2 regions of the Pseudoalteromonas sp. A22 genome follow, and region 1 is predicted to be linked to the other one. Evidence: predicted binding sites of a transcription regulator. Region 1 holds the regulator's gene; the other holds the start of a gene.
What was found. The regulator FliA, encoded in region 1, starts transcription of late flagellar genes. The targets are predictions, from matches to a motif close to CTAAAGNTNNNNNNNNNNNNGCCGATA.
Positions count from the first base shown of each region.

Region 2: GSF04_RS21660 (DUF5610 domain-containing protein) is a predicted target of FliA. The motif match lies at 8,471-8,497, and genes of this name have one in related genera.

Region 1 is NZ_CP047238.1:1,412,015-1,422,417, reverse strand. It holds gene GSF04_RS11190 (chemotaxis response regulator protein-glutamate methylesterase) at 1-609, opposite strand, end outside; gene GSF04_RS11185 (chemotaxis protein CheA) at 684-2,915, opposite strand; gene GSF04_RS11180 (protein phosphatase CheZ) at 2,929-3,705, opposite strand; gene cheY (chemotaxis response regulator CheY) at 3,725-4,108, opposite strand; gene GSF04_RS11170 (RNA polymerase sigma factor FliA) at 4,151-4,885, opposite strand; gene GSF04_RS11165 (MinD/ParA family protein) at 4,888-5,748, opposite strand; gene flhF (flagellar biosynthesis protein FlhF) at 5,741-7,216, opposite strand; gene flhA (flagellar biosynthesis protein FlhA) at 7,236-9,338, opposite strand; gene flhB (flagellar biosynthesis protein FlhB) at 9,422-10,403, opposite strand, start outside.
Region 2 is NZ_CP047238.1:3,715,463-3,725,865, reverse strand. It holds gene gspL (type II secretion system protein GspL) at 1-254, shown strand, start outside; gene GSF04_RS21715 (type II secretion system protein M) at 251-724, shown strand; gene GSF04_RS21710 (type II secretion system protein N) at 727-1,485, shown strand; gene GSF04_RS21705 (UPF0149 family protein) at 1,592-2,161, shown strand; gene GSF04_RS21700 (hypothetical protein) at 2,173-2,376, opposite strand; gene GSF04_RS21695 (hypothetical protein) at 2,376-2,735, opposite strand; gene ccoG (cytochrome c oxidase accessory protein CcoG) at 2,985-4,442, shown strand; gene GSF04_RS21685 (serine/threonine protein kinase) at 4,487-5,461, shown strand; gene GSF04_RS21680 (thiol:disulfide interchange protein DsbA/DsbL) at 5,478-6,101, shown strand; gene GSF04_RS21675 (thiol:disulfide interchange protein DsbA/DsbL) at 6,120-6,749, shown strand; gene GSF04_RS21670 (DUF523 domain-containing protein) at 6,798-7,256, shown strand; gene trmA (tRNA (uridine(54)-C5)-methyltransferase TrmA) at 7,267-8,361, opposite strand; gene GSF04_RS21660 (DUF5610 domain-containing protein) at 8,526-9,653, shown strand; gene murI (glutamate racemase) at 9,717-10,403, shown strand, end outside.

The DNA of each region.
Region 1 (10,403 bases):
GGGTCCACCTGTTGATGTACCAATTGCAACCAGTCCATATTTCTTACCCGATGCTCTAGCACCCGCAGCACTGGACGTACCACCAGATACAGGCCTCTGAAAACTTCTATCCGGTTGAGGGATTGTTGCTCGTCCTGTATCAGCGCGAGTTGCTCTAGACTCGACGCGCTTTGGCGGAGTCGCAATAGTAGGGCGAGTAAAACGGCTAACGCGACGGCGGCCAATTTCCTTTACCTTATTTTGTAACGACTTAATTGCTTCTTCGCTATTACGAGCGATGTCTTCAAACTTTTTAGGTAAAAAATCTACAGCGCCTGCATCCAGTGCATCTAACGTAGCACTAGCGCCTTCACGAGTTAACGAAGAAAACATTAAGATTGGGGTCGGAGTGGCCTGCATGATCTGCTTCACCGCACTGATCCCATCAAGCACAGGCATTTCCACGTCCATCGTAATTACGTCTGGACGCAATGAAGCGGCCTTTTCAACCGCCTCCTTGCCATTAACTGCGAAATCTATAACTTTGATTTCACTGTCTTTTTCTAAAATTTCACTGACTCGACGACGAAAAAAACTAGAATCGTCTACGACTAACACTTTAACTGCCATTGGCAACGCTCTTTAATTTGCTCTACAGCAGAGCAGCAAATGCCGCTCTAGAATTCGAACTACGCCTAATAAAATTAGGCGTAGTGTTTTAATAAGTTGGGGACATCAAGGATTAGCGCTATACCACCATCAGATGTGATGGTAGCACCGGCCATACCTGGTGTACCTTGTAATAACGCATCTAGTGGTTTGATTACGACTTCCTCTTGGCCTATCAGAGAATCAACCACAAAACCGACTTGTTTAGTGCCAATTTGCGCAATGACAACATGGCCTTCAGCCTTTCTCATGCCCCTGTTCGCACCTTTTACCAACCAATGTTCAAGATAAAATAACGGAATTGCTTTTTCTCTCACTATGATAGTCAACTGACCATCAACCACATTCGTTTTTGTCAAATCTAAATGGAAGATCTCGTTCACGCCGGCAAGTGGTAACGCAAACGTTTGCTCTCCGACTACTACCATCAAGGTAGGTAAAATAGCCAGTGTAAGCGGTACCTTAATCTCTAATACGGTACCAACACCCAATTCTGATTGGATATTTACCGAGCCATTTAATTGAGTGATCTTCGTTTTAACAACGTCCATCCCAACACCACGACCAGAAATGTCCGAAATTTGCTCTTTTGTTGAGAACCCTGGTGCGAAGATCAAATTATAGGCTTCAGTATCGGACAGTCGGCTTGCTTGATCGGAGTCAATAACGCCTTTATTTATAGCAATCTTTTTGAGCTTTTCAGGGTCCATACCGGCACCATCATCTCGAATCGTGAGAAGAATGTGATCTCCCTCTTGAGATGCTGACAATGTGACTGTACCCATTCTTGGTTTGCCCGACGCTTCGCGTACGTCAGGCATTTCAATGCCATGATCTACTGAGTTTCTCACTAAGTGGACCAATGGATCTGCAAGCGCTTCAACCAAATTTTTATCTAAATCCGTCTCTTCGCCCTGTAAAACTAGGTTGATTTCTTTTTTCAAGCTGCGAGCAAGGTCTCTCACTACTCGAGGAAAGCGACCAAATACCTTTTTGATTGGCTGCATCCGCGTTTTCATCACGGCGCCCTGCAAATCAGCAGTGACTACATCAAGGTTCGAAATAGCTTTACCCATGCTTTCGCTGTTGGTGTTATTCGCTAAGCTAACCAAACGGTTACGAACCAATACTAATTCGCCAACCATATTCATGATTTCATCAAGACGTTTAGTATCAACTCGGACCGTGGTCTCAGCTTGTGCCGCAGGTTTCTTCGCAGCGGCTGGTGTGGAAGCTTTTGCAGCCTCGGGCTCTTTTTGCGGTGCTGGTGCTGGAGTCGCAGGCTTAGCTTCAACTTTGGGCGCAGGCTTTGGTGCAGGTTTCGGCGCTGGCGCGGCTTTAACAGGCTCTGGTTGCGCAGGTTTAGTCTCTGAAACCTCTACTGGCGATTCATCGACCGCTTTAGGTGCACTGCCTTTACCATGAAGCTCGTCCAACAAAGCTTCAAACTCATCGTCGGTAATTTCTTCGTCGCCAGTAGACCCACTTGGGGCTGCTGGTGAGGTTGATTTAGCCTTAGGTTCACTCGCTTCTGAGGCAACAGCATCTTCTGCATTTGGTGCTCCACCGAATTTACCAACACCATGAAGTTCATCTAAGAGGTTATCGAATTCGTCATCGGTGATATCACCATCATCTGAGGTTGATACAGCTTCAGGTTTAGTTGCCGGAGCAACAGCAGGCGCATTACCCGAACCGTGTAATTCATCTAAAAGATTTTCAAATTCTTCTTCTGTTATCTCATCGATGCTGGAGCCGCTATCATCGCCTGAACCAACATCGGCGTCGAATAAAATATCATCAGCACTTAAATCTGGCACCACAGGTTCTGGCTCAGAAATAGGTTCGTCAATCACTTCACTGACTTCGTCTTCAGATGCAGGCTGGCTAAGTTTGTGGAGTGTTTCAAGCAACACAGGGTCGGCCGCTTCTGGTTCCTCACGGTTTTGAATACAAGCGAACATTTCGTTGATCGTATCCAAAGATTGCAAAATAACATCCATCAGTTCGGAAGTTACTTTTCGTTGCCCTTGTCGTAGTACATCAAACACGTTCTCCGCACCGTGACAGGCATCGACCAGTTCGGTCATACCTAGGAAGCCAGCCCCACCTTTTACGGTATGGAAGCCACGGAAAATCGCATTGAGAAGTTCTTTATCTTCAGGATTATTTTCTAGTTCAACAAGCTGTTCAGATAACAGTTCTAATATTTCGCCTGCTTCAACAAGAAAGTCCTGCAAGATATCTTCATCGACTTCAAAGCTCATACACACTCTCCAACTAGAAGCCTAAACTAGATAGCAAGTCATCGACTTCGTCTTGACCAGAAACCACGTCATCTCGCGATTCAGCGTCAATAATTGGACCTTCAGGTCCAGACAATTCATCACTGATAGTCTCGGTTGTTTTTATTTCGTTTTCATTCGCTTTCACAGCAGTTGAAGGTGCTTCATCTGAAGTACCAAAAACAGTCAGGAGGTGAATGAGACTATCTTCTACTTCTCTCACAAGCTCAATGACGCGCCGAATAACCTGCCCAGTCAAATCCTGATAGTCCTGAGCCATCAGCACATTAGTCATTAAACCTTGTAATTCGTCTGTACGTGTCTTTGAAGTCTGCATAAAGCTGTCGAGATCATGACACAGAGATTTAAACTCACCGAGTTGAATGTCTCTGCTCATCAATCGATCCCAAGTGGGCTTTATTTGCGCTAACTCATCCGCTAGGTTCTGCGCAAGAGGTAAGCTTTCTTCGACCGCGTCCATCGTTTTGTTCGCAGCGCTTTCTGTCATTTCCATAACATAATTAAGACGCTGCTTGGCGTCAGGAATAGCCTCTGTCGTGAGATCTGCGAGGCGAGTATCCAGCTCAAAGTTCTTCAAGGACTCGTGTAATTGGCGAGTCAGCTTTCCGACTTCTGCAAATAACTCCGATTGCTCTTTGTTAGCAGCTTCTAAAATCAGCTGGTCAGCTTTTTCTTGTTCACCTTGTTCTAGAAGCTCAACAAGTTGCTTAGCTTGTTCAAGTGTAATTTGAGGCGCAGCATTTACAGACATAGGCCATATCCCCTTGCTGTTAGCCTAGTCGCTCAAATACTTTTTCAAGCTTAGTTTTGAGCGTACCTGCAGTAAACGGTTTAACAATATATCCGTTCACCCCAGCTTGCGCTGCTGCAACAATTTGTTCTTTTTTCGCTTCTGCGGTAACCATCAACACTGGAATGTGCTTAAGCTTTTCATCTGCGCGTATTGCACGAAGCAAATCAATACCTTGCATGCCCGGCATATTCCAATCAGTTACTACAAAGTCAAACTCCTGATTTTGTAGCATCGGAAGTGCTGTACTACCATCATCAGCTTCTTGAACATTGGTAAAGCCTAAATCTCTTAATAGGTTTTTGATTATTCTTCTCATAGTAGAGAAATCATCAACCACGAGAATCTTCATGTTCTTATCCAAAACTTCCTCCAGTGAGGTTCGAACCCAACTATTTTATGTACTCTAATTTATCCAGTCATTGATTTTAGCTTTAAGCTTTATCATTGCCTGACCGTGAATTTGGCTTACTCGAGATTCACTGACATCAAGGATGGCACCAATCTCTTTTAAATTCATTTCGTCGTTATAGTAAAGTGATAAAACCAGAGCATCCCTTTCGGGTAACGCTTTGATAGCATTTACTAAAGACTCGTTAAAACGTTCATTTTTAACGTTATTAAACGGTTTGTCTAGCGCAAAATCGCTGTTTGCTGGGGTTATCACGTCTTCATCAACCCCAAGATCCTCAATACCGATGACTTTACTTGCATTTACATCATGTAAAATATGATGGTACTCATCTAGAGATATATCAAGTTTTTCAGCGATTTCAGTGTCTTTTGGTTCTCGACCAAGGAGAGATTCTAACTCGGAGATAGCTTCTGCAACCATTCTGCTATTTTTGTGAACAGAACGAGGCGCCCAATCACCACGACGGATTTCATCCAGCATTGCGCCTCGAATACGGATCCCGGCAAAGGTCTCGAAACTAGCGCCTTTAGTTGCATCGAAATTTTTAGATGCTTCAATCAATCCAATCATACCTGACTGGATCAGATCGTCGAGTTGCACACTTGCCGGAAGTCGAGCAATCAGGTGGCACGCCACTTTTTTGACAAGTGGAGCATGCCGTTCAACCACCTTATGAATGTGGTCTGAAGTTTGATATCCCGCAGCTCTATTGACCGGAGAAGCCATAATCACCCGTTTACAAGTTGTTCAATGAAAAATTCTAGATGACCGGAAGGTTGATGCGGAATTGGCCATTTAACTGCCTTAGCAGCAAGTCCCTTAATCGCAATCGCCGCAGGGGAACTCGGAAATAAATCCACGATAGCTCTTTGTCTGCGAGAAGATTTACGCATGTTTTCGTCAAACGGTACGGTGGCCACTAATTCCAGTGCTACATCAAGAAAACGGTCTGTAACTTTTGAAAGTTTAGCAAATAATTCTTGCCCTTCACGCATACTGCGGACCATGTTGGCAACAATTTTAAAACGATAGACACCATGCTCTCTGCTCAAAACTTTGATCAACGCGTAAGCATCTGTAATGGAAGTCGGTTCATCACACACCACAACCATCACATCTTGTGCAGCTCGAGAGAAGCTCAGAACCATATCTGAGATACCGGCTGCGGTATCAACAATTAAGACATCAAATTGCGTGTTAAGCTCGCTAAATGCACGAATAAGTCCTGCATGCTCTGCGGGAGTCAGCTCTACCATACTTTGAGAGCCTGACGTCGCCGGTACAATTTTAATTCCAGCGGGACCTTCTACGAGAATCTCATCTAGTTCACATTCACCCGACAACACGTGCGACAGATTTTTTTCTACCCTTAGACCTAACATCACATCACAGTTTGCCAAGCCCAAGTCCGCATCTAAAACGAGAACTCGCTGTCCTTGTTGGCCCATAGCGATGGCAGTATTGAGCGAGACGTTGGTTTTACCCACCCCACCTTTTCCACCGGTCACGGCTATTACTTTTACACCCTGGTTGCTATTTTGACTCATTCTACGCAGGCCACTTGCTTGATCTAAAACTGTGTTAATCATACATTCCTACTGACTCTGACGCTACAGGTACACGTCGAGAGTGCTGTGCTTTTATTCTTTTTAAATACAATTGCTCAGCCTTTTTTACTAGCTTTTGAGCATTTGCTACGCGAATGTCTTCTGGCACTCGCTGACCGTTGGTAAGATACCCTATTGGCAAGCGATTTTGAATCGCTATGCTAATTATCTCACCTAAACTTAGACTTTCATCAAGTTTTGTGAAAATACAGCCACTTAAATTTACTTTTTTGAAGTGTCTTACTGTTTCTTGTAACACATTCATCTGTGCTGTCGCACTTAATACTAAATAGCTGCGAATATCTACTCTTGCGCTACGCATAAGTGTATTTAACTGTTCAGTTAAGCGCAAATCTCTTTGACTCATTCCCGCCGTATCTATTAATACTAGACGCTTATTGCGTAAATGATAAAGCACTTCTGCAAGTTCATTTGCATCTTTAACTTGCTTAACCGGACAACCAATGATTCTACCATAGGTAGCTAACTGCTCGTAAGCGCCTATTCTGTAGGTATCAGTCGTTATTAACGCCACTTTATCTGCACCGTATTTTTGTGCACCTAATGCCGCTAATTTTGCAACCGTTGTGGTTTTACCAACACCAGTTGGACCCACCATCGCAAATACGCCACCTTGACGAAGAATATCATTGTTAGTGGTGTGCATTTGGTTGATCACCATATTTAACAATGCATTCCAGGCTTCTTTACGAGAAACATCATCAGGGATAAAGCATGCCATTTGCTCAGCAACGTCTTTGTCTATGCCCATTCCTTCCAGACGATCTACAAGACACGCACGGGTTGGGTCGCGACGAGCCATTTCTTGTTTCATCAGACCCGATACTTGATGTTCAAGTAATTGACGAATAGCGTTCATTTCTTCACGCATTGCACTCATTTCGTCAGGCTTGGCATTTAACTCAGGTAAATCATCACCAAAACCGTTGTCTAATTCATCCGACTCGCCCCACTGCTGTGGCTGCTCAAATGCATCATCATCAAAGTCAAAAGATTGGCGACGAGTTTGCTGTGGCTTCGCTTGGTGCGCCGGCGCAGCAGTTTGTGTTTTACGTTGGCTGCTTAACATTTGCTCTGTATCAATCCCCGACTGGGAGAACATAGAAGCAAGTTCTGGTGAGCGCGGGCGCGGTGCCTGACGCTCAAGCAAAGCAGCTAAGCTATCGGCAACTTGCGCTTGCTTTGCTGGCTGTGCTTGGCGAGGCTCTGGACGGACAAAGCGGGTCGGAGCCTCGTTTGAGGCAGTCGCACGGGCAGTGGGAGCTTGCTTAACTGGTGCAGCAGCACGGTCATTATCAACTGCTGCGACGATTTCAACACCATCTGCTAACTTTTTGTTAGACATAATGACAGCATCTGCACCAAGCTCTTCTTTTACTTCATTTAAAGCCGTACGCATATCTTTTGCGAAGAAACGTTTAATTTTCATGTTACAGCCCCTTTATCCTCTATTGTCCAACCGAGCTCACTATCTTAATTTGTCTTTCTTCCGGCACTTCTTGATATGACATCACTCTAAGACCTGGAATTGTATGTTTAACAAATCGAGATAGCACACTTCTTAACATACCTGAGGTTAATAAGATGGACGGTTCCCCTAGCATTTCTTGGTTGTGATGTGCTTCTCTTAATGATTCTTGAAGCCTCTCAGCCAAGCCAGGTTCAATACCTGCCCCCTCATCACCTGCGTTCTGAAGTGACTGATGCAACATCTGTTCCAACTCAGGCGCCAATGTTATGACAGGAATTTCTTCTTCGCTTCCAACGGCATCTTGAACAATCAATCTGCGTAATGAAATTCTTACCGCAGCCGTTAATACATCAGGGTCTTGGCTACGTGGTCCGTACTCAACTAAGGTTTGTACAATCGAGCGCATATCTCGAATTGCAACGCCCTCATTAAGCAGATTTTGTAGCACTTTTACCACGGTAGTGAGCGGTAAAATATCAGGTACTAAGCCTTCTACTAATCTAGGGTGACTTTTCGCAAGCATATCTAATAGATTTTGTACCTCTTCATGACCAAGTAATAGTGACGCATTATTCGTTAATAATTGACTAATATGTGTTGCCACCACAGTTGCAGCATCTACTACTGTATAGCCAAGCGAATGCGCCTCATCTTTTTGGTCTGGCTTAATCCATACTGCATCTAGGCCAAATGCAGGATCTTTAGTCTCTATGCCTTTAATCGGCCCAAATACCTGCCCAGGATTAATTGCAAGTTCGTCGCCATGCTTCAACTCACCGGTTCCAGAGCCAACTCCCATTAAAGTAATATTGTATGCATTTGGATCTAATTCTAGGTTATCGCGAATATGTACCGGCGGTACTAAAAAGCCCAGTTCCTGAGATAGCTTTTTACGCACCCCTTTAATACGACTGAGAAGCTCCCCGCCTTGGGCTTGGTCAACTAGAGGAATTAGGCGATAACCTACCTCTAAACCAATCACATCAACAGGTTGTACATCATCCCAACCAAGCTCTTTTTGATCTTGTTGATGGCCACCTTTGGCTGCAGGTCCTTTGGCAGCTTGTTCCGCCTTTTCGATCTCCGCCTTTTTCTTTTGCTGACTTGTGTAATAGGCTATATAGCCAAGTAATACGCCTAACCCTAGGAAGGCAACATGTGGCATGCCAGGAACGAGTCCCATGGTGATCAAAATACCCGAAGCAATAGCTAGTGATTTTTCATTACCCAGTTGGTTTTTAAACTGATCGCCCATGTTGTGCGATTCATTTTGACGCGTTACGACAATTGCAGTGCCAATTGAGAGTAAAAGAGAAGGAATTTGCGCGACCAGACCGTCACCGATTGTCAGCATGGTATATACTTCCATCGCGTGACCAAAGCTTAAATCATGCTGGATCATCCCAACGAAAAGGCCACCTATTATATTAATGGCAAGGATCACGATACCTGCAATAGCATCACCTTTAACGAATTTGCTTGCACCGTCCATTGAACCGTAAAAGTCAGCTTCTCGAGTCACTTCTTCACGACGAGCCCGGGCGTCATCTGCAGAGATAAAACCGGCATTTAAGTCTGCATCAATGGCCATTTGCTTACCCGGCATAGCATCAAGGGTGAAACGCGCAGACACCTCAGAAATACGGCCTGCACCTTTGGTAATTACGACAAAGTTAATAATAATAAGGATAAGGAATACAACTAAACCGACGGCGTAGTTGCCACCAATAACAACACTACCAAAGGCTTCGATCACCTTACCTGCCGCATCACCACCATTATGACCTTCAAGTAATACGACGCGAGTACTAGCTACGTTTAGTGCCAATCGCATGATAGTCGCGATCAGTAGTACCGCAGGAAACATACCAAATTCAAGTGGCTTCAAGGTATAAACAGTCACCAATAGCACCACAAGTGCCAATGCAATGTTGAAGGAAAATAGAATATCAAGCAAAAAAGGAGGTAGCGGCAGAATAACCATGCCAAGTGCTGCAAGCACCAACAATGGAGTACCCACACCTTTAGCATATTCTTTTTTATCTCGATTGAGTTGTTGTAAAACTGCTTTAAATTCCATAACTTAACACAAGCAAAAAATTGACACATAGCAACAAATGCAATATGCGTTCCAATTAATAGCTTATTTTTATGAGAGCAATTTTAATGCCTCAAATCGTCTGGGATTGGTAAATCTCGAGTAAGTGCAACGGGTCTTTTCCCTTTGCCCTTTTGAAAACGATTTAGCTGAAATACATAAGCAAGTACCTGTGCAACCGCGGTAAACAATTGTTCAGGGATTTGATCACCGACTTCGGTGGTGTGATAAAGTGAACGAGTCAATACGGGTGACTCCACAATCGGCACTTCATTTCCTTTGGCTATTTTTCTAATTTGCATCGCAAGTTCATCAACCCCTTTTGCAATAACAATAGGCGCTCCCGCTCGTTCAGTGTCGTATTTAAGCGCAACCGAATAGTGAGTAGGGTTGGTCACAACAACATCTGCATCTGGTACATCTTGCATCATACGTCGTTGCGACATTTCTCTTTGTGTTCGACGGATCCGCGCTTTTATCTGAGGGTCACCTTCTGAGTTTTTGTATTCATCCTTGACTTCTTGCAGCGTCATTTTTAGCTGCTTATGGTGATTATAACTTTGATAAGGGGCATCAATCGCTGAAATAATGATCATAGTGCAACTAAGTGCTAAGAACATCCACGCAATGATTTCTAACGCATGCTCTATACTCGATGGGATTTGCTCAATACTCAAGTGTAATATTTCGTTAAAATACATATTGATAAGCAAGATTGCAAAGCCTGCTACTAATACAAACTTAAGAACGGACTTCAATAACTCTATGGCCGCTTGCGGGCCTAACATTCGCTTCAATCCCTTCATTGGAGACATTTTGCTTGCTTTTGGAGCGGCTGCCTGCCAAGAAAAGTTAAAGCCCCCGAGTAACGTATTCCCCACTATTCCTGCAATTGCGATGATAAAAACAAACATGGCCATTGGAAATAGCAGTTCAGCAGCAATATCTCCCCACACAGCAAACATTTTGGTTGTATCGTAGGTTTCATTGCGATTGAGCGACAACATTCGCCCCATAACATTGTAGAGCGCCTTCCCAATTCCAGGC
Region 2 (10,403 bases), 1.8 Mb from region 1:
AACAAGGCGGTTTGCTCGAATTAACTAATCACTTTGTGGCAATTTATGAAGAGGTTGATGCTTTCGCTCCTGAGACGCTGCGTTACGACAAACGTAGAAATGAACTCAGAATTAGAGCACGCGCAAAAGAGTTCCAGGTATTTGGTCAGGTCAAAGCAATTTTAGAGCAACGCGGTGTAAGCGTTGAACAGGGCGCCCTGAACAATGATGGTGACTTTGTGGTGGGTGAAATTCGCATTCGAGGTGCAGCATGAAGCAGCAAGTAGTGAGCTATTGGCGTGGTTTAAAAGAGCAAGAACAAAAGCTGTTGATTGTTGCTGGCGTTATTTTTATCGTCTTTGTTCTAGTAATGGGTATATTCAAACCTTTGAATCAAGCTGTCAGCGATGCCGAAACTAAGCTAAAACGTAACCACGAACTCGTAAATTGGGTTGGTCAAAGCGTGAGTAAGCTGAAATCTAGCAGTCCCACACAGGTGATCAGCGGCGGCAATATCAGTCAGATAGTTAATAATACCCGTGGCCGTTTTCAAATTGATATCAGCAAAATGCAACCTAGTGGCGAAAGCTTGCGTTTAACCATCGATGATGTGGAATTTAATAAACTTGTTGCTTGGATAGATGAACTGACAAATAAGCATGGAGTAAAAGTAGAAAACCTAGACCTTACACAAGGGAATTTACCTGGCTTTGTGCGTGTTAGTCGCTTGGTTTTAGAGAAATAATTATGAAGAAAACACTATCTCTACTCATTATATTTTTACTCGCATTTATTATTTTTAGTGCTTTTACTATGCCAGCTGCGGTGTTGCTGCAAGTTTTTAAAGGCCAATTGCCAGCTAATTTGCAGCTAGGTGCAGTAAATGGTTCTGTTTGGCATGGTCAAGTGAGCGGTGTGAGATTCAATAACATTCAATTGAATCAGGTTAAGTGGGAGCTTGAACCGTCGTCATTACTACTCGGTGAGTTGGCAGGCAATGTACAGTTTGGTAATGCGAGAGATAAAAATGAGATCTCAGGAAAAGCTAATTTCTCATCGAATTTAGTAAGTAAATCCATGACGGTAAATAATGCCTCACTTCGTTTCAGTGTTGAACAGGCTATGGACCAAGTAACTCTGCCATTGCCGGTTGATGCCAAAGGGCGCGTTATTGTTAATGTGAAGGAGTACCAAAGTGGTGCACCGTATTGCGAAGGACTAAATGGTGAGATAAGTAGTCCAAATATTGATGTTAAAGGCATGAATGGTTGGTTTAGTATCGGTGATCTTAGTGGCCAGCTCGATTGTAAATCAGGAGATATTGCCGTGGTTGTTGACCCTGAAAATCGCTTGGGCTTACAGGCTGATGCGACACTTGCTGCCAACTTCCAGTTTCGCGTATCTGGTAATATCAAGCCAGATGCAAGTCTACCGAAAGAAGTACACGATGCGGTTAAGTTTTTGGGGAGACCGGATGGCGAAGGTCGCTACCCAGTAAATTTATAATATACTTCTGTCATATCAGACTTTAGTTAATCTAATCTCAGGTTAGTTATTAATATAAAAGCATTTTTGTAGGCGCTGAGACGGCGCCTAAGTTCAAGGCAACACTATGCACGACTTCTCTTTTACTGCAGCTGATCAGCTGAATTTAGAAAACTACTTTTCTGCGCGCAAACTTTCTATTGATATTGCTTTTTTACAAGGATATTTATTTGCTACCTGTATAGACCCAAACGGTATCGAGGTAGATAAGTGGCTTAAGACTTTAACCAACGCAGATCCCGAACTAGATGAGAGTATTGCATTTGCATTGATGGCTTTACATCATGAAATTTCTGAGCAGGTATACGAAACTGAATTTCAATTGCCTTGGAATGGTGAAACACCACTTGAGCAAAAAATTAATTGGGCCGAAGGGTTTTTAATGGCGGCGACGCCCTTTTATGAGCAATTGATGTCCAGTCCGCTCGCCGACGATATTAAACAAGCTTTGCAAGTGAGCACAGAACAATTGGGGCTTTTTGCACTTGGTGAGCAACAGTTAACGATTTACTGTGACAAAGTAGGACAGTCACTGACAGAGTTTCAACTAACTCAAGCGCAATTGGCTGACGAGTTTGCTGCTTCCTACGCTGAGTTAGTCGAAGTTGCCGCAGTGAATAGCGGACTATTTGATTAATCGAAAATGCTTTACGCGAGATCTAATTCGATAAATGTGCAACCCTGTTGGCATTGTGCCACAGCTCTATTTGACGTCGATTGACTTAAACTGAGTGCAATGGGTTGCTGACAGCTTGGGCAATTGACAACACGTCCCTGGCTAAGCTTTTTGATGAGTGCCTTTTGATCATTAAAGGATTTTGCCGACTTTTTATTTAATTGACTAAAGTCCATTATAATCCCTTCGCTTCATGAATGGCTTGCTCTGCAATTTCACAGATTTTGACGAGATCGGGGCCGTAAAAATACAAGTTATAGTCGTTTTCTTTACAATACTTGAGGTGGAAAAGCCTTACTTTTTCATCTGTTGCCAAGGCTTCGTCAATATAGCGCTTTTCGTCATCTGTCATGGTAATTGCTTTTACGACGTTGGCTCTGGCGATCCTTGCGGCCGTACTGCGTTGTACTTTGCTGGACTCGCTTAGCACTTCAACGCCTTGACCGAGTAATCTATCTCTTGGCTCTTTAATCAATGGATGATCCACAGTAAACAGAGCAACGACTATAATGGCTAATACTAAGAATTTTTTCATAATCTGACGCTGATTTGATCTAGCTAACAAAAATCTTGTTCCTAGTGTAATAAACTTGTCTGTCAGGTCGCAACAAGTCTCTCATCATTTATGGTGGGTTTTAGCTCAACTTACTATTAATCATAGAGTTTCAAAGCGTATAATAGTAAGCGCTAAACTATGTCATGGGGCACATTGCAATAGTTTAGCCTGTATTTTTCAAGGTCACTGTAGCAAGTGCATCTCGTTCCAAAGCACTAAGGAGCTTCCATGGAGAACGAAAGAATCAAGGTTAAAAACATACCGTCTGAAGTAAAAATTCAAAAGCCAATAGGTGGCACTGAAGGGAAATCGCTCAATAGCTCTACGCCCGATCGTTTTAATCCTCGCAATCGCATATATGTCCGGGCGGTGTCAGGACTACATCAACTGCTAAGAAGGCGTATCGGCTTTATTGGTATGTTGGCATTTATGGCCTTACCTTGGTTAAACTTTCACGGCCATCAAGCGGTGTTGTTCGATATTTTTGAGCAGAAGTTTAATATTTTTGGTATGACACTATGGCCACAAGATCTGACTATCTTTGCTTTTATTCTGATGATAGCGGCATTTGCTCTGTTCTTGGTGACCACCTTCTATGGCCGAGTATGGTGCGGCTACACCTGCCCGCAAACCGTTTGGACGTTTATCTTTATTTGGTTTGAAGAAAAGTTTGAAGGAACGGCAAACCAACGGAAAAAGCTAGATCAGAGAGCGATGGATTTTGACAAGTTTTGGCGAAAAACGGCAAAACATGGTAGCTGGATACTCTTTTCACTGTATACCGCAATCACTTTTGTTGGTTACTTTACCCCAATCCGCTCGTTGATCCCTGATTTACTTACTTTTTCTGCAGGATTTTATTCCGTCATTAGCATTATCGTGTTTACCATTTGTACTTATGGTAATGCCGGTTGGATGAGGGAAATCATGTGTTTACACATCTGTCCTTACTCTCGTTTCCAATCAGCCATGTTTGATAAGGACACATTTACCGTCGCCTATGATAGCGAACGAGGTGAAAGTCGAGGTCCTCGAGGACGCAAGCAAGATCCAAAAGCGCTAGGGCTTGGAGATTGTATCGATTGCAACCTGTGCGTTCAGGTGTGTCCTACCGGTATCGATATTCGTAATGGCTTGCAATATGAATGCATCAACTGTGGTGCGTGTATTGATGCCTGCGATGGTGTTATGGATAAGATGAACTACCCGCGTGGATTGATTGCTTACACTACAGAGCGCAATTTAGAATCATCCAGCGAAAAGACCAAACCAGTACGTGGTAAATTAATCGGTTATTTAATGATTCTGGTCGTTATCACTGGTGCATTAGTTGCGAACATTGCGATGCGTAAGCCGATGGATCTTGATATTATTCGGGATAGAAATCAGCTTTATCGTGTCAATATTGAGGGATTGGTAGAAAATACCTATACCTTGAAAGTGATAAACAAAGCGCAAGTTGAGCAGAAATTTTCTATTGCAATAACAGGTCTAAGTAATTATCAGGTGATCGGTAAGCAAGAGGTGCACTTAGCAGCAGGCACGACATTAGATGTGCCACTCTCTGTTGTGATTGATCCATATGATTTGAAAAAGCCAGTCACTGAATTTGAGTTTGTGCTTATTAACCAAGACGATCCTGAAGAACGGCTGGCGCAGCCGACCAATTTCTTCAAAGGAAGATAACAAGGTAAAAGCGAGGTATAAAACCTCGCTTTTTTATAAACATTATGAACGATTTTAGTTTTAACGCGTTGACACCGGATCTAATTTTAGATGCGATTGAGGCACTTGAGATATATCCGACAACGGGATTATTGGCCTTAAACAGCTATGAAAACCGTGTTTATCAATTTGGTGCTGAGGACGGCAAACGTTATGTGGTGAAGTTTTACCGCCCAGCGCGTTGGACGGATGAACAAATTCTAGAAGAGCATGAATTCGCACTGGCAGCGAAAGAAGCTGAAGTGCCTGTTGTCGCGCCTTTACTTATTACTGGGCGTAGTCTGCATTTTTATGAAGGTTATCGCTATACGTTGTTTCCAAGCGTTGGTGGACGTCAGTTTGAGCTCGATAATCTAGATCACTTAGAAATTTTAGGTCGCTACCTAGGGCGCTTGCATTGTCTGTCGGCTGAGCGAGCATTCGAGCATAGACCACAGCTCAATACCCAGCGTTTTTTGGTTGATGCGCAACAAACACTGCTAAAAAGCCAGTTAGTGCCTAGTCATCTACATACTCCATTTGTTACTATTCTTGAGCAAGTTATTAACAAAGCAACCTCAAAGTATCAAGTTGCCAAAACACTTCGGCTTCATGGGGATTGTCATGCTGGAAATTTATTGTGGTCTAGAGATCAATTAATGTTGGTGGATCTTGACGATTGTCAGCAAGGCCCTGCAATACAAGACTTGTGGATGATGTTAAATGGCGACCGCAACGAGCAATTGGTACAGTTAGACACCCTGCTTATGGGTTACGAAGAATTTATGCCGTTTGATTCAAAAGAGCTTGCGTTAATTGAGCCGCTACGTGCCATGAGAATGGTGAATTATATGGCTTGGTTGGCACAGCGCTGGCAGGATCCTGCATTCGAACGGAACTTTTCTTGGTTTGCGACAGACAAATACTGGGAACAACAGATCCTAGCGTTAAAAGAGCAATTTGCTGCATTAGATGAACCAAGTTTGAGCCTATTTCCTTAAAATTAGAGAGAGTAACATGCTAAAAAAATTAAAAATCGCACTTATTGCATTACTTTTGCCTATTGCTGCGATGGCTTCAGACTTTACCGAAGGTGAACACTACACGACCTTAACAACCGAACAGAGTAAATCAGAGAAAGTTACTGAGTTTTTCTCTTTTTACTGTCCTCACTGTTTCCGCTTTGAGCCAATTGCAAAAGCGATTGAAAAGAACTTACCTGAGGGGGCGTACTTTGAAAAAAGCCATGTGAACTTCCTGCGAGGTGTTCCTACAGAAACGCAGAGCAACCTAAGCTATGCCTATATTATTGCTGATCAAGCAGGCAAAGCGGATGTGATTGCTGAGAAGATTTTTAATGCTATTCATGTTGAAAGAAACAAACTGTTAGACATTAAAGATTTGAAAACGCTAATGGAGTTAAATGGGATTTCTGCTGAAAATTTTGATCAGGCTGTAACGAGCATGCCAGTCGTGAGTGCGGAAAATAACATGCTTAAAGCACAAGAAAAGTTTTCTGAAGCGGGTGCGCTTACAGGCGTTCCAACTTTTATCGTAAACGACAAATACAGAATCGAAATGAAAGGTATCAAGAGTCAAGAGCAGCTTGATGAATTGATCGCATATCTATTAAAAAAATAACGACTGGAGAAAGTTAGTATGTTGAAAGTATTAAAAGGCTTAGCGGTTGCACTAATGCTTCCTCTTCTTGCTCAGGCTGCGCCATTTGAAGAAGGTGTACATTATGAAGTTATTGCTGAGCGTGGCACGAAAAAGCCTGAGGTAATGGAGTATTTTTCTTTTTATTGTCCAGCCTGTAACGCAATGGAAAATTTAATCGTTGACGTTAAACCAAAGTTGGACGAGGGCGTTAAGTTTAAAAAAAGCCATATAGATTTTGTTGGTCCAAGAGAGCCTGAGATCCAACAGGTGTTGGCACAAGCACTTGCAACTGCTGAAGTGCTGCCACAAAAAGACAAGATAGTTGCAGCCATGTTTAATCATATCCATGGCAAGCGTGCAAAAATCAATGAACTTGCTGATGTAAAAGATATCTTTATTGCACAAGGTGTTGAAGAAGAGAAGTTTGATAAACTTTATGCCAGTTTCTCTGTTCGTACTAAAGCTTCAAAAATGCAACGTATGCAGAAGACTCTTTCTGATAAAGGCGCGCTAACAGGAGTACCAATGTTCGTGGTAAACGGTAAATACAAGCTATTACTTCGTGAGTCTGGTACGACTAAGCCTGAGCAAATTGCTGCTTTGGTGAATTATTTAGCAAAGAAATAAAATCTAATTTGTATTAGACTAGCCCTGCAATTATTGCGGGGCTTTTTTATGTTTAAAATTTTAGTTTCTAGCTGTTTATTAGGTTATCCGGTGAGGTATGACGCCTCTTCACAAAGCCTGCAAGACAATACATTACAGTATTGGCGGCAAAAAAATTGGGTCTTACCGCTATGCCCCGAAGTATCTGGTGGTTTACCAACACCTCGCCCATCGGCTGAAATAACAGATGGTAAAGTTTTGAGTAAACAAGGGGATGATTTTACCACCGCGTTTGAACTCGGTGCTAAAAAAGCGCTAGCGGCTTGCCTTCAGCACGATATAAAGTTTGCCTTGTTAAAAGAGTCCAGTCCGTCTTGCGGCAGCAATCTGATTTACGATGGTAGTCATACCGGTAAAAAAATAGTAGGGCAGGGGCTGACGGCGTCTTTATTACAGCAATCCGGTATTCAGGTTTTTAGCGAAACTCAGCTGCCAGCACTTATCACAGCGATGGCAGCCAGTCGTTAATCGTTAGAGATCACTTTCTCACTAAGTAAACGCCAGATTCAATATGATGGGTATAAGGGAACTGATCGAAAATCGCCATACGTGCGATTTTATGTGTTTCACATAACAAGGCTAAGTCACGCTCTAACGTGTCTGGATTACATGAGATATAAATAATGTTGTCGTAGTTGCCGACTAAGCGACAGGTCAATTCATCCATGCCAGCACGGGGCGGGTCTACAAGGATCGTTTGGCAATCATAGGACTGTAAATCAATACCATCTAATCGAGAAAACTTCTGCCCTTTCATGGCTTGTGTAAACTCTTCACTCGACATGCGAATAATATCTAAGTTATCGACTTTATTTGCTGCAATATTAAATTGTGCAGACTTTACTGATGATTTAGAGATCTCCGTAGCCAGCACTTTATTGAATGAGCCTGCCAATGCGATTGAAAAGTTACCGTTACCACAATAAAGCTCTAGTAGGTCGTTGCTTAGCGGTTCACTAATGGACTGCGCCCAAGCTAGCATTTTCTGATTCACTTCCGCATTCGGTTGCGTAAAGCTGTTCTCAACCTGCTGATAAATATACTCTTTACCGTTAACGCTAAGTTTTTCAGTGACATAGTCGTTGCCAAACACAACCTTTTGTTTTCTAGCACGACCGATAAAATCAACTTTATAGGTTTGTTGCAATTCGGCTCTTAATGTCTGCATGGCAGTTTGCCACGCTTCATCTAACTGCTTGTGATAAAGTAAGCTGATCAGTACTTCACCGCTCAGCGTCGTGAGATAGTCGATCTGAAACAGTTTACGACGCAATATCTCGTTGCCTTTCAGCTGATGTATCATCACCTGCATCATTTCATTGACAAGCGGCGCACCAGGATCAAAGCTATCAACACGGATCTTTTCTTTTGTTTGCTGGTCAAACATGATGTGAAACAGATCTTCACCCTCATGCCATACTCTAAATTCACAGCGCTGGCGGTAATGGCGAGTTGCAGATTCATACACTTCAAGTGCAGGTGCATCAAACTGTGCAAATTGTGTTGTGATACGCTCAGCTTTATCTGCTAACTGTTGCTCGTATGCTGAATCATCAATTTTTATTACTGCCATGCTAAAACCATCTATGTTGAATTAAGAGGCGCTATTTTAGGGAGCGTTGCTAATTTGTCCAGTCTAGCATCACTGGTGCGTCTGGTTTGCTGTTTTTTTAATCATTATACTTTAGCTTTGCGCAAATATGCCGATAATCTAACTAATATATTGGAGGGCATACCATGAAAATCGGGCAATTAAATCAGTTGCTCAATCCAGCGATGCAGCATAAGCCTGGAAAGAGCAAAGGGATAGGACCAAATATCCAAATTAATTCAGACAGCTATGCGGGGAATAAATCTAAGCTAGCAGCTAAAATTCTTGATGATAAGCTTGCAGAAGCGTTGGGGATTGAGAAGCCGACACAAGATAAAAAAGACAAGCCACTATTTGATTTTGAATCTATTGTCAAAAATGTACTCGATTTTGTTCAGGGTGCAGTGAAGAAAGCCAAAGTCGACGGCAAAAATGATGACGAATTGAAATCCATGCTAGATGGGGCACGTAAGGGCGTGCTACAGGGTATTGATGAAGCCAGCGAAGAGTTAAAAGGCATGGGCGCTTTCAATTCCGACATCGAAGATGGTATTGAAAAATCACGAGAAGGGATTTTTAAAGGTTTAGATGATTTTGAAAAAGAATTGTTTGAAGAAAAGTCGCCAAAGGCATTAGCGATCAGTGCCGCACAGTTTGCAAGCCTCTCTAATCAGGCTGAATATGCATTTACTACAGCTGAAGGGGATGAAGTCGTTATTTCATTCTCCGATGCGTATGCTCAGGGGGCCGCTGCGAGTGTCGCGCAAAAAGGTAATGATTATGGCATGGCATATGGCACTAAGTCCTCTCACGAAGTCAGTTTCTCAATTAAGGTTAATGGTGAGTTGAACGAAGAGGAGCAGCAAGCAATTAACGATATGATGGAAGATATCCGTAATGTCAGTGACTCGTTTTTCGGTGGTGAATACGATGAAGCTTTCGATTTGGCAAAGTCGCTTAGTTTAAATTCCGATCAGATCACTAATTTCACGATGGATCTAAGACAAAGTAAAACGTCAGCTGCGATTGCTCAATATCAGCAAGGCAATCCAATGAAAGAGTTAGAGAAGGCATTTATGCCACTCAATAAGCAGTTAGCAGATGTGCAAGAGCAAGCTAAGGGACTCAATGCCGATAATGAGTTGCCAAACCTGCTTGCTTGGATGAATGAAGGTCAGTCGAGACTAAATGAGTTTTTGGATTATGCTAGTAGCTTTTTTAGTAAACTGAATGAACTAAATAAAGAGCAAGTAGAGCAAAAACAAACAAACTAAGCCAGTTTATTTTCGCGAGGACTCATGGCAAACTTCATACTTCATTGATTTGAGGTATGAAGTTTGTCGCATATTTTGGTTTTCGATTCGGGGATCGGTGGCACCAGTGTGCTGTCGCACTTAAAGGCATGTTTGCAGGGGGTTTCATTTAGTTATGTTATGGACAATGCTTTTCTCCCATATGGCCTTCAGCCTCAAGAGCTAATCAAATCACGTATCAAGGGACTTATTCGTTGGCAACAGCAATACTTGGACAATGTTGATCTCATCGTCATTGCATGTAATACCGCTTCAACATACGCATTAGAAGAAGCCAGAAAACATACCCAGATACCAATTATAGGTGTGGTTCCTGCTGTTAAGCCTGCTGCATCTAGTTCAAAGACCAAGCACATCGCACTATTAGCAACACCGGCAACGTCAAATAATGCATATACGCATAAGCTCATCATGGATTTTACCTCAGGTTGTAAAGTTGAAACTTTGCATTCAACGGAGCTTGTAAGGATCGCTGAGCACTTTTATTGGCATAATGAGTTGGATAAAGAGGCACTGTGCGCGGAAATAGCTCGGCTTAACATTCCAGCCACTGTTGATAGGCTAGTGTTGGGGTGTACACATTTTCCTTTGATAGCTCACGATATCAAGAATTGCTTACAGAAGCATGTTGAGCTGGTTGATTCAGGCAAAGCAATAGCCAACCGTGCAGTGTCATTGTTGGGAAGTCAAATAGTAGTAGGAGAAAAGGTG